Regions from separate parts of the Geobacillus sp. DSP4a genome, predicted to be linked through region 1. Evidence: predicted binding sites of a transcription regulator. Region 1 holds the regulator's gene; the other holds the start of a gene.
The links. The regulator CtsR, encoded in region 1, represses protease genes until heat stress. The targets are predictions, from matches to a motif close to ATGGTCAATAAAGGTCAAACA.

Region 1 (9,557 bases):
GTTCGTCCACATACTTCCGGTATATATCAAGCCGCTCCGTCTGGCGGTACGGCCCATAGCCGCCATCTTTATCAACGGACTCGTCATAATCGATGCCGAGCCATTGTAAGTTTTCGAGCTGCGACTGTTCGCCGCCTTCCACGTTCCGTTCGATATCCGTATCCTCGATGCGGACGATCATTTTTCCGCCGTGATGGCGAGCAAACAAATAGTTAAACAGCGCGGTCCGCGCCCCTCCGATATGCAAATGGCCGGTCGGGCTCGGCGCATAGCGCACGCGCACATCTTTTGCCATCGTCCAACCCTCCACTTTCATCCAAACTTGTACCCTTATTGTACCGTTTATCGCGGCAAAGTTCAAAACGGACGGCTCGCCCCATTCGGCGCCTAACGGCTGCGCCTTACTCCCCGCTCTTTTTAAGCAACACGACCGCTTGGGCGGCAATGCCTTCCCCGCGCCCGGTGAACCCGAGTTTTTCCGTTGTCGTCGCCTTGACGTTCACTTGTGTGCGCTCGGCTTCAAGCAGGCGGGCGATCACGGCTTTCATCTCCTCAATGTACGGAGCCATTTTCGGCTTTTGAGCGATAATCGTACAGTCGGCGTTCACCAATGCATACCCTTCCTTCCGGACGAGCGTCCATACGTGCGCCAACAATTCGGTTGAGTCCGCGTCTTTATAGCGCGGGTCATCATCAGGAAAATGCCGTCCGATATCGCCGGCGCCAATCGCTCCAAGGCACGCGTCCGCCACCGCGTGGAGCAGAACATCGGCATCCGAATGGCCGAGCAGCCCTTTCTCATGCGGAATATGTACGCCGCCAATGATAAGCGGACGCCCTTCAACGAGCTGGTGAACGTCAAACCCTTGTCCGATGCGAAACATGTCTTCACCTCCGTTTACTCCGCGATGCGGCTCGCTAAAATCGCCTCGGCAAACAAAATGTCTTCCGGAGTCGTCAGTTTAATGTTGCGGTAGTCCCCTTCTACAATTTTCACCGGCTTGCCGAGCCGCTCGACGAGGCTGGCGTCGTCCGTGCCAAGATAGCCTTCCCGTTTCGCAGCCTCATGCGCCTCGGCGATCAAAGACAGACGAAAAGCTTGTGGCGTCTGCACCGCCCACAAGCTGGAACGATCAATCGTCTGTTCGACAAACAAACCGTCCACTTTTTTGATCGTGTCTTTCACCCGCACAGCCGGGACCGCTGCCCCGTATCGGGCGGCTGCATCCGCCAGCTCATGCAAATGGCGGACGTGAATAAACGGGCGGGCGCCGTCGTGGATCAGGACAATGCCCCGTCCCTCTAACGCCTGCAGCCCGTTATAGACGCTATGTTGCCGCTCCTCGCCGCCCTCAGCGAACGCTGCCACTTTTTTGATACGAAAACGAACGACAAGTTGCTCAAAGCGGCTTCGCTCCGCCGGATTCACGACAAGCACGACGCGGGCGCACCGTTCATCGCGGTCGAACACCTTCAGCGTCCGGACGATGAGCGGTTCGCCGCCTAGTTCAATAAACTGCTTATTCATACCGGCGTTCATCCGCTTTCCTTGTCCGGCCGCCAAGACAATCGCTTCGTAGTTCATTGGACGTTTCCCCTGTTCTGTTTACAGCGCTTTTTGCAACAGCTTCAGCTTGGCAAAAATCATTCTCCCCGCAGATGTTTGTAACACGCTGGTGACTAGGACGTCAACCCGTTTGCCGATATATTCTTTGCCGTCTTCGACAACAATCATCGTTCCGTCATCCAAGTAAGCAACGCCCTGGTTATGTTCCTTTCCGTCCTTAATGACATGCACATTCAGCTCCTCGCCCGGCAGGACGATCGGCTTGACGGCATTAGCCAAATCGTTGATATTAAGGACGCGCACGTTTTGCAGCTCACACACTTTGTTCAAGTTGAAATCATTTGTGACGACGACGCCTTGAAGCTGTTTGGCTAGTTTGACGAGCTTGCTGTCGACTTCTTGCACATCGCTGAAGTCGTCCTCATGAATTTCCACCTTCATCGCCATCTCTTTTTGAATGCGGTTTAAAATATCCAAGCCGCGGCGGCCGCGGTTTCGCTTCAGCACATCGGAGGAGTCGGCGATATGCTGGAGCTCCTCTAACACAAAACGGGGAATGACAAGCGGGCCTTCCAAAAACCCGGTTTGGCAAATGTCCGCAATCCGCCCATCGATGATGACGCTTGTGTCCAAAATTTTCACCGCTCCACCTTTCGGCGCCTCGTTCTCGGTTTCTCCGCCTTTTTTCTTTGTCATTCGATTGGAAAGAGAAAATAAGTTCATCAGCTCATTCCGTTTCTTTAAGCCGACACGAAACCCTAAATAGCCAAGCAAGATCGTCAAAAAAATCGGCAGCACCGTGTTCAACACTTGAATTCGAAACGATTGCAGCGGCATGACGACCAAAAACGCAATAATAAGACCAAAAATCAGCCCGAGGCTGCCAAACAGCACGTCAGCAGCAGGCGCCCTTACCAATGTTTCCTCGACCCAGCGCACCATGTCCACAACATAATCCACAAGCCAAAACGTCAACAAAAAGAAAAGAACAGCGCCCAACACCGCCAACGTATAGGAATTATGGATGAGCGGCATGCCGCTTACATTCAACAGCGCAAGCAAATCAGGCAAAAACATGGCGCCCAGCGTTCCGCCTACGGCGAGAAAAAATAGTTGTACGACACGTTTGACCATCGGCTCATCTTCACCTCCCTATCTAACATTATAAACAGTTTCCAATGTTTGAAACCAACCGAAACCCAATTTTTAACCATTTTTGAACATTCGACATCCGCTTGTAACAATTCGCGCTGGACGCCCGTGCACAGCGGAAGGACGTTGCCCCCCTATATATATTTACGTTGTTCGAAACAAAAAGGTTCGGTCATTTCATGCAAAACATGATCGGGGCGGAGCAAGAGGATGCTTTAGCGAGCGCCCCCAGCCGTTTCCTATTTGCCCGTTCCCCCGAAGAAAGCGTTCAAATCATCGTGTGCTCGAGCGCCTCGGCCACATGGGAAACGCCGATCACCTGAACGCTTGCCGGCGGCTGCCAACCTGCCAAATTGTTTTTCGGTACAATGACACGGGAAAAACCTAGTTTGACAGCCTCTTGCACACGCTGTTCAATGCGGGAGACACGCCGCACTTCCCCGGTCAACCCGACTTCACCGATAATGACGTCGGCCGGATTGGTCGGCCGATCGCGAAAGCTTGAGGCGATGCTGACGGCGATGGCTAGGTCAATGGCCGGCTCATCAAGCTTCACTCCGCCCGCCACCTTCAAATAGGCATCTTGGTTTTGCAACAGCAGCCCGACCCGCTTTTCCAATACGGCCATAAGCAACGACACGCGGTTATGATCGAGGCCGGTCGCCATCCGCCTCGGGTTGCCGAAGCTTGTCGGCGAAACGAGCGCTTGAATTTCCACCAGAACCGGGCGCGTCCCTTCCATGGCCGCCACCACCGTCGAACCCGCCACCCCGTGCGATCGCTCTTCCAAAAACACTTCGGACGGATTTTCCACTTCCCGCAGCCCGATGTCGCGCATTTCAAAAATACCGATTTCATTCGTCGAACCGAAGCGGTTTTTCACCGCCCGCAAAATGCGGTACGTATGATGCCGCTCCCCCTCAAAATAAAGGACGGTATCGACCATATGCTCGAGAATGCGCGGCCCGGCGATCGCCCCTTCTTTCGTCACATGGCCGACGATAAAAATGGCGACGCCTTTTGTTTTGGCGATTTTCATCAACTCAGCGGTGCACTCGCGCACTTGGGCGACACTGCCCGGCGCTGACGTAATATCCGTCCGGTACACCGTCTGGATTGAATCAATCACGACACAGGCGGGCTGAATCGTTTCAATCGCTGATACAATATATTCCAAATTCGCCTCCGCTAACACATACAGATGATCGGACTCGGCGCGAAGGCGCCCAGCGCGCAGTTTTACCTGTTTGACGGATTCCTCGCCCGATACATACAACACTGTATGCCTAGCCGCCGCCAGTTGCGCTGAGGCCTGCAGCAACAGCGTCGACTTGCCGATGCCGGGGTCGCCGCCGATTAAGACGAGCGACCCTTTGACGATCCCCCCACCGAGCACGCGATTGAACTCTGCACTGTTCGTTTCGATGCGCGGCTCTTGCACCGCGGCAACGGCGGTAATCGGAACCGGTTTAGCGGACCCGGACGGCTCCGAATGGAGAAACGCCCCTCGCACAGCGGTTCTGACCGGCTCGATTTCCTCGACGAATGAGTTCCACGTTTGGCATCCCGGGCAGCGGCCGAGCCACTTCGCCGATTCGTATCCGCACTCTTGGCAAACAAATTTCGTCTTCTTTTTCGCCATTGAACTAACCCTTTCTCTCTTGTGTTCCATATGGAAAAAAGGTATGGGCAGCATCGTGCCGCATACCTTTTTTCATCACATCACGGCCTGTTTTGCCAATACGACAAATTCCCCATCTTTCACATCAACGACCACTTTTTGTCCTTTGGCGATCGTGCCTTTTAACAGTTCTTCGGACAAACGGTCTTCAATATGTTTTTGCAAAGCGCGGCGCAACGGGCGAGCCCCGTATTCCGGATCGAAACCTTCAGCAGCGATTTTCTCAATCGCCGCCTCCGTCAATTCAAGGTCAATATCTTGCTCTTTCAGCCGTTTCACCAGCGTATCAGCCATCAGACGGACAATTTGTTTTAGATGGTCTTTTTCAAGCGAATGGAAGACGATAATTTCATCGATCCGGTTCAAAAACTCCGGACGGAACGCTTTTTTCAGCTCATCCATGACCTTGCTTTTCATGTCTTTGTATTGCTGGTTTCCATCCTGGATGTTAAAGCCGACATACTTGTTCCGCTTCAAAGCATCCGCGCCGACGTTCGATGTCATAATGATGATCGTGTTGCGGAAGTCAACCGTCCGCCCTTTCGAGTCAGTCAACCGCCCGTCTTCGAGCACCTGCAGCAAGATGTTAAACACGTCCGGATGCGCTTTTTCCATCTCATCCAACAGAACGACCGAGTATGGCTTGCGGCGCACTTTTTCGGTCAGCTGGCCGCCTTCTTCGTAGCCGACATACCCCGGCGGCGAACCGATGAGCCGCGATGTCGAGTGTTTTTCCATATACTCGGACATATCGATGCGAATGAGGGCATCTTCATCTCCAAACATTGCCTCGGCCAATGCACGGGCCAATTCCGTTTTCCCGACGCCGGTCGGGCCGAGGAAAATGAACGAACCGATCGGGCGTTTCGGGTCTTTGAGGCCAGCCCGGGCGCGGCGCACCGCTTTGGCCACCGCTTTGACCGCCTCGTCTTGGCCGACGACGCGCGAATGCAAAATTTCTTCCAGTTTCAACAGCCGCTCGGTTTCCGTCTCGGCCAGCTTCGATACCGGAATCCCGGTCCAACTCGAGACGACCGCGGCAATGTCTTCGACCGTCACTTCCAAATTTTCTTGGCCTTGTTTTTCTTTCCACGCACGTTTCGTTTCTTCAAGCTCTTCACGCAGCCGCTGCTCCATATCACGCAGCGACGCCGCTTTTTCAAATTCTTGGCTTTGCACGGCCGCATCTTTCTCTTTTCGCACTTCTTCAAGCTTTTGCTCCAGTTCTTTCAGTTTCGGCGGCGCCGTGAACGAACGGAGACGCACTTTCGAGCAAGCTTCATCAATCAAGTCGATCGCTTTATCCGGCAGGAACCGGTCGGTAATATACCGGTCGGAAAGTTTGACTGCCTGAATGATCGCCTCATCGGAAATCGAGACGCGATGATGCGCTTCATACCGGTCGCGCAGCCCTTTTAAAATTTGAATCGACTCTTCAACTGTCGGCTCATCGACGTGAATCGGCTGGAAGCGGCGCTCGAGCGCAGCATCTTTCTCAATGTATTTGCGGTATTCATCAAGCGTTGTCGCACCGATACATTGCAATTCTCCACGCGCCAAGGCCGGCTTTAAAATGTTCGATGCGTCGATGGCCCCTTCGGCTCCGCCAGCGCCGATTAACGTATGGAGTTCATCGATGAACAAAATGATATTGCCCGCCTGGCGAATTTCGTCCATCACTTTTTTCAGCCGGTCTTCAAATTCGCCGCGGTATTTCGTCCCGGCGACGACCGTCCCCATATCGAGCGTCATGACCCGTTTGTCGCGCAGCGTTTCCGGCACTTCGTTGTTGACGATTTGCTGGGCCAATCCTTCCGCGATCGCTGTTTTTCCAACCCCCGGTTCACCGATGAGCACCGGGTTGTTTTTTGTCCGTCGGCTCAACACTTCAATGACACGCTGAATTTCTTTGCTGCGGCCGATGACCGGATCAAGCCGCCCTTCGCGGGCAATCGCCGTCAAATCGCGGGCAAGGCTGTCAAGCGTCGGCGTGCTTACATGCGAAGCCCCCCCACCGCCGTGACCCGATACCGATTCATTGCTGCCGAGCAGTTGCAACACTTGTTGGCGCGCCTTGTTCAAGCTCACCCCGAGGTTGTTCAGCACGCGAGCGGCCACGCCTTCCCCCTCGCGGATCAAACCAAGCAAAATATGCTCCGTGCCGACATACGAATGGCCAAGTTTCCTCGCTTCGTCCATTGACAGCTCGATCACTTTTTTCGCCCGCGGCGTGTAATGGAGCGTATGGGACACTTCATTGCCGCGGCCGATGAGCGATTCGACTTCTTTTTGGATTTTATCCGGGCCAAGTCCAAGCGCCATGAGCGCTTTAGCAGCGATTCCTTCCCCCTCACGGATCAGCCCAAGCAAAATATGTTCGGTTCCGATATTGTTATGGCCGAGGCGGATGGCTTCCTCTTGCGCCAACGCCAGCACTTTTTGCGCCCGTTCCGTAAATCTGCCAAACATCATCGTTCATCACCCTCCATCTTTCTTCGTGTTTCCATCCTTAAGCGTTCCCGAATCAACGCCGCCCGGCGGACATCCCGTTCCTCAGGGCGAAGCACCCCTCCGGCATATTGTTGCAAAAATCCTGGCTGCGTCAAAATCATCAGCTCATTTAAAATGTTGCGCGGGACGTTTTTGATATATCCTAAATCGATCCCTAAACGCACATCCGACAGGCATTGCGCCGCCTCCTTTGAATCGATGACGCGGCAGTTGGCCAATATGCCGTATGAACGGAATACCTTGTCTTCTAATTGTATGCCCAACGTTTTCACTAATGCCTGGCGAGCCGCCCTTTCTTGGGCGATGAGCTGCTCAACGATCGTATGCAAATCAGCGACAATATCTTCTTCTGATTTTCCGAGCGTAATTTGGTTCGAAATTTGGAAAATGTTCCCTAAAGCCTCACTTCCTTCCCCGTACGTGCCGCGGACGACGAGTCCCAACTGGTTGATGGCAGGGATGATGCGGTTGATCTGCTGCGTCAGCACCAGCGCCGGAAGATGCATCATCACCGACGCCCGCAACCCTGTTCCGACGTTCGTCGGACAGCTCGTTAAGTAACCAAGCCGTTCATCGAACGCATAGTTGACATGCCCTTCAATCCAATCATCCAACTCGCTCGCCGCCTCAAGCGCCTCGGCAAGCTGAAGCCCTGGAAACAGACACTGAATGCGGATATGGTCTTCCTCGTTGATCATAATGCTGATTTCCTCATTTTCCGAAAGCAGGCAGGCGCCAAACGGCGAATCTTCAGCCAAATGCGGGCTGATTAAGTGCTTTTCCACCAATACCCGTTTTTCAATCGGTTGAAGCTCCGACATTTTCAACAGTTCAAACCGTCCCGCTTCCCCATACGGACGATGGACGAACGCGCGCTCAAACAAGGCAACGATTTGTTTCGCCTCTTCGCTGCTAAACAGCGTTGGGAAACGAAAATCAACAATATTGCGCGCCAGCCGGATGCGGCTGCTCAACACGATGTCCGAATTCGGCCCCTCCTGGCTCATCCAAGCGCTGACCGCTGTGTTGAAAAACTTTCCAAATGACATACCGCTACATCTCCCCCTCTCCACGTCGGCGAAGTTCGTCCTCTAACGAACGAATCTGGTCGCGCACCTCGGCCGCCCGCTCAAATTCCTCGCGGGCAACTAATTCCTGAAGCTTTTGTTTCAACGTGGCCAGCTGCTTCCGCAAATGGAGGACGCCGCCTTTTCGCTTCGGAATTTTCCCTGAATGAGCAGTATTTCCGCTATGAAGCCGTTTTAAAATCGGCGGAAGGTAACGGGCAAACGTCCGATAGCAGTCGGCGCAACCGAACCGCCCAATTTGCGTAAACTGGTGGTATGTCATTTGGCACGTCTCGCATTGAAGCAAATCCGGATTCGGGAACGAATTGGCCGTCACTTCTTTCATCGGAGCTTGAAAGTTGAGAAGCCCCGCTAACAAATTGTTGAGCGGAAAGTCGTCATGGCCATAGAGCATAAACGTATGACCATGTTCTTTGGCGCATTGCTCGCAAAGGTGAAATTCCGTTTTTTCCCCGTTGACTATTTTCGTAAAATGCATCGTCGCCGGGCGTTGCTTGCATTCTTGGCAAATCAATGCCTCCCCCTCCCCTACTTATACTTTAGCGACGTCAGCATCGCCTTTAACATGCGCGCCCGCAGTTCATCCCGTTCGGGCAAATCGATATATAAAACGGAGCGATCCATCACGCTCAACATCATTTTCGCTTCCCGCTCCGAAATCACCTTTTCTTCCATAAGTCGTTTTATCACATCTTCGGCGCTCGACTGGCTGATGCGGTGGTCGATCAGCTCGAGCAACTGGTCAATCAGCTGCGCCTCGCTTTTCGTCTTTACTTTCATAATGCGGATATAGCCGCCGCCACCGCGCTTGCTTTCAACAATATATCCGCGCTCGAGCGTGAATCTCGTGTTGATGACATAGTTGATTTGCGAGGGAACACATTTGAATTTATTAGCAATTTCACTTCGTTTAATTTCAACGATGTCTTGGTCGCTCATATTGAGTACTTGCTTCAAATATTGCTCGATAATGTCGGAAATGTTTGGCACTCTACCTCCCACCTTCCTCACAACCAAGCTGCTTGGCGGTCAAGCTGCTCCCTGCCCAATAATAAACGGGCATTCCTTGGGAGGAAGCATCACCGCCATCTTGTTGACTTTGACTATATTTGACCTTGATTTTACTATACAATGTATGACGAAAAATTGCAAGGGCTACCGAAACAAGGGAGACTATCTATAGAATATCCGTTTTTTCGCCCAGTAAAACGCTTCTCGGTCAGATAAACGAAAAAGCACGCTTTTTCTCCTAATGAAGAAAAAGGCGTGCTTTCTGCTTAGCCTAGCAGCGACCTACTCTTGCAGGGGCGCTGGCCCCAACTACCATCGGCGCTGGAGGGCTTAACTTCCGTGTTCGGGATGGGAACGGGTGTTTCCCCTCCGCTATCACCACTAGGCCATATGAGGTTGTCAGGAATTCGTTCCCTGAAAACTAGATAACCGTTTTGGGAAGAAGCCGGGGCGAACCGCTCGCCTCCACTTTTCTTGTTAGGTTAAGCCCTCGATCGATTAGTATCCGTCAGCTCCACGTGTCGCCACGCTTCCACCTCGGACCTAT
Region 2 (9,557 bases), on a different contig from region 1:
AGCGGCAAAGAGAAAGTGCTGATCATTGGAGCCGGACCGATCCGCATCGGCCAAGGCATTGAGTTTGACTACAGCTCCGTTCATAGCGTGTTCGCCTTGCAAAAAGAGGGCTATGAAACGGTGATGATCAACAACAATCCGGAAACGGTGAGCACCGACTTTGCCGTCGCCGACCGTCTGTACTTTGAACCGCTGACGCTTGAGAGCGTCCTCGATGTTATCGAAGCGGAACAAATCAAGCATGTCATCGTTCAATTTGGCGGTCAGACGGCGATCAATTTGGTCAAAGGACTCGAAGAAGCCGGCGTGCCGCTGCTTGGCGTCACGTACGATATGATTGACCAGCTCGAGGACCGCGATCGTTTTTACCAGTTGCTTGAGGAGCTTGACATCCCGCACGTACCGGGCTTGGTGGCGAACAATGCCGAGGAGCTCGCCGCCAAAGCGGCTGAGATCGGCTGCCCGGTGCTGCTTCGTCCGTCGTATGTCATCGGGGGCCGCGGCATGTTTATCGTCCATAGCGAGGCGCAGCTCGCTGCTTTGATCGAGCAAGGCGAGTTGACCTATCCGATTTTGATTGATGCGTATTTGGACGGGAAAGAGGCAGAAGCGGACATCGTGACGGATGGAACAGACATCGTGTTGCCGGTCATCATTGAACACGTCGAAAAAGCCGGCGTCCACTCCGGTGACAGCTATGCTTGGCTGCCGGCGCAGACGCTCACAGACGAAGAAAAAGCGAAAATCATCGACTATGCGGTCCGGATTGCGAAAAAACTCGGCTTTAAAGGAATTATGAACATTCAATATGTCATTGCGGACGGCAATGTATATGTTCTGGAAGTGAACCCGCGCGCGAGCCGGACGGTGCCGATCGTCAGCAAAACGACCGGCGTGCCGCTGGCGCAAATTGCGACAAAATTATTGCTTGGGAAATCGCTTGTCGACATCGTGGACGAAAAAGCGCGCGGCTTGGCGGTCATGCCGTACGCCGTGTTAAAGTATCCGGTCTTTTCGACCCATAAGCTGCCGGGGGTTGACCCGGTGGTTGGGCCAGAGATGAAATCGACCGGCGAAGGCATCAGCATCGCCGCAACGAAGGAGGAAGCGGCGTATAAAGCGTTTTATCCGTATTTGCAAAAGAAAGCGAACGCGAACGAGGTCTATGTCATTGGCAACATCGATGCCGAGCTGGAGGCAGAGATGACGGCGAAACAGCTGACCATCGTCGCTGATGTCCCGTTTTCCGATTGGGTGAAGCGCGACACGGCGCTTGCAGTGATCGACTTGGGCAAAGAGGAAGGCGAAGCGAACAAACGAATGACTGCGTTGTCCCGACAATTGCTCGTCTTCACGGAACGTGAGACATTGAAGCTCTTCTTGCAGGCGCTCGATGTCGATCATCTTGATGTGCAGCCGATCCATGGCTGGTTGGAAAAGAAAAAACAGGCAGAACAGGCGGTGATCGCATGAATGCAGTGATGTCATTAAAAGGGAGAGATTTTTTAACGCTTCTTGATTTCTCGACAGAAGAAATTTTGGACTTGCTGGCGTTAGCAGCTGATTTAAAAGCGAAACAAAAAGCCGGTGTATCGTATACGCCGCTTTCCGGGAAAACAATGGCGATGATTTTTGAAAAGCCGTCAACGCGCACGCGCGTGTCGTTTGAAGTCGGCATGATTCAGCTTGGCGGCCAGGCGATGTATTTAAACGGAAACGATTTGCAGCTTGGCCGCGGCGAAACGATCGCCGATACGGCCCGCGTCTTGTCGCAATACGTCGATGTCATTATGATTCGCACATTTGCCCATCAAAAAGTCGAGGAGTTGGCCGAATATGCGTCCGTTCCGGTCATCAACGGCCTGACGGACGACGATCATCCGTGCCAGGCGTTGGCGGATTTGCTGACGATTTATGAAGTGAAGAAAACGTTCCAAGGCGTCAAGCTCGCCTATGTCGGCGACGGGAACAACGTCGCCAACGCCTTGCTTGTGGCCGCGGCGAAAGTCGGCATGGATGTCGCCATCGCCTGTCCGCCGGGCTATGAGCCAAGGAAAGAATATGTCGAGGCAGCGCGCCAGATCGGCGAGAAAACCGGGGCAACCGTTGTGGTGACGCACGACCCGCTTGTGGCGGTGGCGGGGGCGGATGCGATTTATACGGATGTCTGGACGAGCATGGGCCAAGAAAGCGAAAGTGCTGAGCGGCTACAAGTGTTTCAGCCGTATCAAGTCAACGAAGAGCTCGTCAAAGCGGCAAAACCGGATTATCTCTTTTTGCATTGTCTGCCGGCCCATCGCGGCGAAGAAGTGACGGCCGGCGTCATGGACGGTCCGAACTCGGTCGTCTTTGAGCAGGCCGGCAACCGGCTTCATGCGCAAAAAGCGATTTTGTTGTCCGTTTTATAGCAAAGGGGGAATTCCCGTTTCGGGAGTTCCTTTTTCACTTTGAAAAGGATTTCGAGGGGAGAGCTCCTTTTCGTTGTGAACAGCTTGGCGTTCCGTTTGCGATCTTCCATCATTTTCCTTCTTATGAACAGCGATGAAACCGGGCATGATAACAAATGCAATCGAAGCAAGGGGGATGAAACAAATGGGCCAACCGCGCCATTTCAAACCAGGCGATAAAGCGCCGAACAACGGCGTGTATATTGAAATCGGCGAAACGGGAGACAATGTAAAGCACCCGAAAAAGCTGAAACTGAAAGCCGGCGATACGTTTCCAGAAACGTCGAACCATAACCGGCATTGGACGTATTTGCGCAAACCGTGAAGCAGAACAAAAGCCATTCCAAGCATGGAGTGGCTTTTCATTTGCCGTGCGCTTTGCGATCCGCTATAATGATTTATGGTCAAAGAAGGTCAAATGGAGGGGACGGCATGGACGCAAGCCGTTTGACGGAAAAACTGCAAGAGGCGCTTATGGCGGCGCAGTCGATCGCCAAAGAGCGGCATCATCAACAGCTTGATGTCGAACATCTTCTGCTGGCGCTCCTCGAGCAAGAAGATGGCTTGGCGCCGCGGCTGTTTGCCCTTTGCGGCGCCGACCGCGCTCAGGCGATCCGCTGGCTGCAAGACCGGCTTCGCCAAAAGCCGGAAGTGCACGGAGCGGGAGAGGGACAGATGTACGTTGCGCCTGCCTTGGCGCGGCTGCTTGAGGAGGCGGAAAACGAAGCGAAGCGAATGCAAGATGAGTACATATCGGTCGAACATGTGCTGCTCGCGCTGTCTCATGGCGCCGAGCCGGTTGCCCGGCAACTGGCATCGTTTGGCTTGACAGAGGAAGCACTGGTAGAAGCCGTGAGAAAGGTAAGGGGGAATCAACGCGTGACGAGTCCACATCCGGAAGCAACCTATGAAGCGTTGGCCAAATACGGGCGCGATCTTGTCGCCGAGGCGAAGGCGGGAAAAATCGACCCGGTCATCGGCCGCGACAGCGAAATTCGCCGCGTCATCCGCATTTTGTCGCGGAAGACGAAAAACAACCCGGTGCTGATCGGTGAGCCGGGCGTTGGGAAGACCGCTATTGTCGAGGGGCTCGCCCAGCGCATCGTGCGCAAAGACGTCCCGGACGGGTTGAAAGACAAAACGATTTTCGCTCTTGACATGAGCGCGCTCGTCGCCGGAGCGAAGTTTCGCGGTGAGTTTGAAGAGCGGCTGAGGGCTGTATTGAACGAAATTAAAAAAAGCGAGGGCCGCATCATCTTGTTTATCGACGAGCTGCACACGATCGTTGGCGCCGGCCGGGCCGAAGGGGCGATCGACGCCGGCAATATGTTAAAGCCAATGCTCGCCCGCGGCGAGCTGCGCTGCATCGGGGCGACGACGCTTGATGAGTACCGACAATACATCGAAAAAGACCCAGCGCTCGAACGCCGCTTCCAGCAAGTGCTCGTCCAAGAGCCGACCGTCGAGGATACGATTTCGATCTTGCGCGGATTGAAAGAGCGATACGAAGTGCACCATGGCGTGAAAATTCACGACCGGGCGCTCGTCGCGGCCGCGGTGTTGTCCGACCGCTACATCTCGGATCGCTTTTTGCCTGACAAAGCGATCGATCTCGTTGATGAGGCGTGCGCAACGATCCGGACGGAAATGGAATCAATGCCGTCGGAGCTTGATGAAGTGATGCGCCGCGTCATGCAGCTGGAAATTGAAGAGGCGGCGTTAAGCAAAGAGACGGATGAAGCGAGCCGCGAGCGGCTGGCGGCATTGCAAAAAGAACTCGCTGACTTGCGCGAAAAAGCGAATGCCATGAAAGCGCAATGGCAACAAGAGAAAGAGGCGCTTGACCGTGTCCGCCGCGTGCGCGAGGAACTTGAGCGGGCGAAGCGTGAGCTCGAGGACGCGGAAAACGACTACGATTTAAACAGGGCGGCCGAGCTGCGTCATGGACGGATCCCGCAGCTTGAGAAGCAGCTCAGGCAGCTCGAGCAAGAAATCAGCGAGCAACGGGAAGGAAAATTGCTGCGCGAGGAAGTGACGGAAGAAGAGATTGCCGAAATCGTGTCGCGCTGGACAGGCATTCCGCTCACCCGCCTTGTCGAAGGGGAGCGGGAAAAGCTGCTGCGGCTTCATGAATGGCTCCATAAGCGAGTCATCGGCCAAGACGAAGCGGTGGAGCTCGTCGCCGACGCCATCTTGCGGGCGCGGGCCGGGATGAAAGACCCGAACCGTCCGATCGGCTCGTTTTTGTTCCTTGGACCGACCGGCGTCGGCAAAACGGAGCTGGCCAAAGCGCTGGCCGAGGCGCTGTTTGACAGCGAGGAGCAGCTCATTCGCCTCGATATGTCCGAATACATGGAAAAACATGCTGTCTCCCGTTTGATCGGGGCGCCGCCCGGCTATGTCGGCTATGAGGAAGGCGGCCAGCTGACCGAGGCAGTGCGGCGCAAGCCGTATTCCGTTCTATTGTTCGATGAAATCGAAAAAGCTCATCCGGACGTGTTCAACATCCTGCTGCAGCTGCTCGATGACGGACGGCTCACCGACTCGCACGGGCGGACGGTCGATTTTAAAAACACAGTCGTCATTATGACATCGAACATCGGCTCGCCGCTGTTATTGGAACACAAAGACGGCGACATCGATGAACAGACGCGCAGCCAAGTGTTTGACCAATTGCGCGCCCATTTCCGCCCAGAATTTTTAAACCGGATCGACGATATCGTCTTATTTAAGCCATTGTCGATGAATGAGGTGAAAGGCATCATCGAAAAGTTCGCCCGCGAGCTGTCGGCCCGTTTGGCCGATCGGCATATCGAACTCGTGCTGACCGAAGCGGCGAAGCAATACATCGCCGAAGCGGGCTTCGATCCGGTCTACGGCGCCCGCCCCTTAAAGCGGTTTATGCAAAAGCAGATCGAAACGCCGCTTGCGAAAGAGCTGATCGCTGGGCGGGTGAAAGATTACAGCACCGTCACGGTCGATGCCGAAAACGGCCGGCTTGTCATTCGCCCGTCAGCGTGAAACGAGTCGAAGAGGCGGGGGATAGCCGGGGGAAGAGACGCGCTTCTTGCTGGCAGCGTCAAACGTTTTTATGCCCCCATAAAGCCCATCCCATTGAGCATTGTGGGGCACGTGGCCGGCTGCAGAAAACACCAACCTACACCCATCAAGATGGAATCCCTCCTCGACTTACGCCTATATACGTGTTGGAATGGGGCTTCTCGATGACAAAAACAACGCCTTGGGACTTTCAACCCAAGGCGTTGTCTTATGAGGAGAATGATCAATGGCGATGATCCCCAGCCGGCTCGTCCGGAATCAAAGCGGCGACGACAAGGACTAAAACGGTCACGATCACGCCGAGCAAGGCGCCGGTTGTGAAGTTGTAGCCGATCCCTTGCATCGAGCCCATGACGTACGTCGCCATTTGCACAAGCAAAAACGTCCAAAAAAACGTCCAAAACAAGCGCATCTTTGTTCCTCCCATCTTCTCGTCATTCCTTTTCTTATCTTATCACAATTTGTCGCGTAGGCATATACCCGGACGTTTTTTTTGGCCGCGCATATCGTATACTGTACAATTATGTATCGTCAAACAAGGGTGAATGGAAACGATGGCAGGACAACGACGGTTTTTCCAACTCGATGAACAATGGTGCATCGTTCACGTGCCGGAGCGCCCAAACGGGTTTGCCCTTTTTTTAATGGGCGATGGCGACCATTTCGTGAATGAACAGACGAGTTTTTGGCTCGAGCATCCGAGACGGCGCCAGTGGCTGGACGAGTGGCTTGAACAAGGGTACACGGTGTTTTCATCTCATTTGTACGGCCGGCATTGGGGAAGCCCGAAGGCGGTCCGGCTGGCGCGCCAACTCATCTACTCGGTATTGAAAAGCGAGATCGTCAACCGACGCATCTATATCGTCGCCGAAGGAATGGGCGCGCTCGTCGCCCTGCAGTTGCTTGGCGTCATGCCGAGGCAAATCCGCGCCGTCGCCATGCTCAACCCTTGCCTTGATGTGCGCGCCCAGCTTGAACACGAGCGGGGCCACCCATTCGTGTATCGGCGGATGGTAAAAGAAATCGCCCTCGCTTACGGATTGAAGGAAGAGGAAGTGCCGGAGGGTGTCCCGTCTCTTTTCCTTAGCCCGCACGATGTCCCGGTGATGATTTGGCAGCTCGCCGGCGTGAGCGAATACCCGTCCGCATTGCATAGCCGGAAGTACGAACAATGGATGAAAACAACCAACCACCGGGTGCGCATCGTCTACCAGCTGCCGGAAAAGCGGCGCCAGCTTGCTTGGCAGATCGGGCAATTTTTTCGCCAATATAACGAACTCCCGTAAAGAGCGAAGGCAGACGCATGAGGTTGTTGCGTCTGCTATTTTTTCAATCCATCGATGAGCGAGGAGATTTTTTTGATGAGCGGTTTCAGCTGCTGCAACGAGTCCGTCAGCGTACCGACGTTTTCGACGAGTTTCATCAAATCAATGTTTGGCAGCGGGAGCGGCTCCGTTTTTGTTTGTTCGTCCCGCCGGCCGGTCCGTTTTGGAGGAAAGGGGCCGAACATGAGGCGGGAGAAGCGGTCGCGCTCTTCACGGCTTTGCCGGGATGATGGGACGTTCGCCATAAAATCAGTCCTCCTTTTTTCCTCATCGTTTGCTTGTCATTGTATTGTATGGCGGAGGTAAAACGTTGGTTTGGACAAATGCCTTCGGGCGGGAAGAAAGCAATAGGATTCCGGCCGGGAAGGCGCGCTTTTGCTATTGCGCATATGCGCTCTTTCCGTTAAAATTAGTACCAAGTAATAATAATTGGTTATGTGGACTGATTGTACGTTGACAATTGTGCTGTACTTGGGAGGCTTTTCGGTTATTTTGGAAGAAAAAAAGGAGATGAATGGTATGGGAGCAGGAATTATCGGGGTCGGCCGCTATGTGCCGGAAAAGGTGTTGACCAACGCCGACTTGGAGAAAATGATGGATACATCAGACGAATGGATTCGGACGCGCACCGGGATTGAGGAACGCCGCATTGCGGCAGATGACATCGATACGTCCGATATGGCGTATTTTGCTGCCGAAAAGGCGCTTGCGGATGCCGGTGTCGAGGCGAAAGACATCGATCTCATTGTCGTTGCTACCGTAACGCCAGACCGTTCCTTTCCATCAGTTGCTTGCATGCTGCAAGAGCGGCTTGGGGCTGTCAACGCCGCGGCAATGGATCTCAGCGCCGCCTGCTCCGGATTTATGTACGGAATGGTCACGGCTGCCCAATTTATTGACACGGGGGTTTACAAGTATATATTAGTAGTGGGGGCCGATAAGCTGTCAAAAATCACCGATTGGACAGACCGCAATACGGCGGTGTTGTTTGGCGATGGAGCCGGTGCGGTTGTCATGGGCCCAGTGTCGCCAGGGCGGGGCATTTTATCATTTGAATTGGGCGCTGACGGAACAGGAGGAAAACATTTATACAAAGACGAATATATCGTGATGAACGGCCGGGAAGTGTTCAAGTTCGCCGTCCGGCAGATGGGAGAGTCAAGTGTGCGGGTGCTTGAAAAAGCGGGGCTGACAAAAGAGGATGTCGATTTTCTCATTCCCCATCAAGCGAACATCCGCATTGTGGAGGCGGCGAGACAGCGGCTCGAGCTGCCGGAGGAAAAAATCTCGACAACGATTCGCCGCTATGGAAACACATCCGCGGCCTCCATTCCGATTTCGCTCGTGGAGGAGCTGGAGGCAGGAAACATTCGCGACGGTGATCTCATCGTCATGGTCGGGTTCGGCGGCGGGCTGACATGGGGCGCGATCGCCTTGCGTTGGGGCCGTTGATGTTCTGTATCCCAACATCATTATCCAGAATAAAGGAGAGGCAGAGGAATATGGAAAAAAGACGAGTCGTCGTGACCGGAATAGGCGCCGTCACCCCGCTGGGGAATGACGCAGAAACGACGTGGAAAAACATTGTCGCCGGCCAGTCCGGCATCGACATTGTCACCCGCGTCAATCCAGACGATTTTCCAGCGAAAGTGGCGGCAGAAGTGAAAGATTTTGATCCGTCGTTGTTTATGGACCGCCGCGAAGCGCGGAAGATGGACCGGTTTACGCAATACGCCGTGGCGGCGGCGCTCATGGCGGTGAAAGATGCGAATTTGGAAATCGGTGAGCATAACGCCGAGCGGGTCGGTGTTTGGATCGGCTCTGGCATCGGCGGTATGGAGACGTTTGAGCAGCAGTTTGAAATTTTCCAGCAGCGCGGCTATCGCCGGGTGAGCCCGTTTTTCGTGCCGATGATGATTCCGGATATGGCTGCGGGGCAAGTCTCAATCATCCTTGGGGCGAAAGGAATGAATTCATGCACGGTCACCGCTTGCGCGACGGGCGCAAACTCGATCGGCGACGCGTTTCGGGTCATTCAGCGCGGCGATGCGGATGTGATGATCGCGGGGGGAACGGAGGCGCCGATTACGAAAATGTCGTTTGCCGGCTTTTGCGCGAATACGGCCCTTTCGACCAATCCGGATCCGAAAACGGCAAGCCGCCCGTTTGATAAAAACCGTGATGGCTTTGTCATGGGGGAAGGGGCAGGCATTATCGTGCTTGAAGAGCTGGAGCATGCGTTGCGCCGCGGGGCGAAAATTTACGCGGAAATTGTCGGCTACGGCGCGACGGCTGACGCATATCATATCACTGCACCGGCGCCGGGCGGTGAAGGCGGCGTGCGGGCGATGCGACTGGCGCTGCAGGATGCCGGCTTGCAGCCGGAGGACATCGACTACATTAACGCCCACGGCACAAGCACGGAGTACAATGACAAATATGAGACGATCGCCATTAAAGAAGTGTTTGGCGACCATGCCTATAAGCTTGCGATCAGTTCTACAAAATCGATGACCGGTCACCTGCTTGGCGCAACCGGCGCGGTGGAAGCCATTTTCTCTGTGTTGGCGATCCGCGATGGCGTCATTCCACCGACCATCAACTATGAAACGCCGGATCCGGAATGCGACTTGGACTATGTGCCGAACGAAGCCCGCCGGCAGACTGTGCGCGCAGTGTTAAGCAATTCGTTTGGATTTGGCGGCCATAACGCGACATTGATTTT

Region 2: the regulator CtsR is predicted to act here: its motif matches at 2,848-2,868, upstream of clpB (ATP-dependent chaperone ClpB).

Annotation. Positions count from the first base shown of each region.
Region 1 covers NZ_SDLD01000020.1:65-9,621, reverse strand. Annotated here, with positions in the region: gene gltX (glutamate--tRNA ligase) at 1-295, opposite strand, end outside; gene ispF (2-C-methyl-D-erythritol 2,4-cyclodiphosphate synthase) at 402-884, opposite strand; gene ispD (2-C-methyl-D-erythritol 4-phosphate cytidylyltransferase) at 899-1,585, opposite strand; gene ETC02_RS08625 (PIN/TRAM domain-containing protein) at 1,607-2,701, opposite strand; gene radA (DNA repair protein RadA) at 2,988-4,361, opposite strand; gene clpC (ATP-dependent protease ATP-binding subunit ClpC) at 4,437-6,872, opposite strand; gene mcsB (protein-arginine kinase McsB) at 6,869-7,960, opposite strand; gene mcsA (protein-arginine kinase activator protein McsA) at 7,965-8,513, opposite strand; gene ctsR (transcriptional regulator CtsR) at 8,528-8,989, opposite strand; rRNA gene rrf (5S ribosomal RNA) at 9,280-9,396, opposite strand; partial or broken rRNA gene ETC02_RS08590 (23S ribosomal RNA) at 9,489-9,557, opposite strand, start outside.
Region 2 covers NZ_SDLD01000009.1:54,152-63,708, reverse strand. Annotated here, with positions in the region: gene ETC02_RS05130 (carbamoyl-phosphate synthase (glutamine-hydrolyzing) large subunit) at 1-1,473, shown strand, start outside; gene argF (ornithine carbamoyltransferase) at 1,470-2,408, shown strand; gene ETC02_RS05120 (YjzC family protein) at 2,593-2,772, shown strand; gene clpB (ATP-dependent chaperone ClpB) at 2,880-5,468, shown strand; gene ETC02_RS05110 (YjzD family protein) at 5,731-5,919, opposite strand; gene ETC02_RS05105 (alpha/beta hydrolase) at 6,053-6,793, shown strand; gene ETC02_RS05100 (hypothetical protein) at 6,829-7,077, opposite strand; gene ETC02_RS05095 (beta-ketoacyl-ACP synthase III) at 7,352-8,284, shown strand; gene fabF (beta-ketoacyl-ACP synthase II) at 8,335-9,557, shown strand, end outside.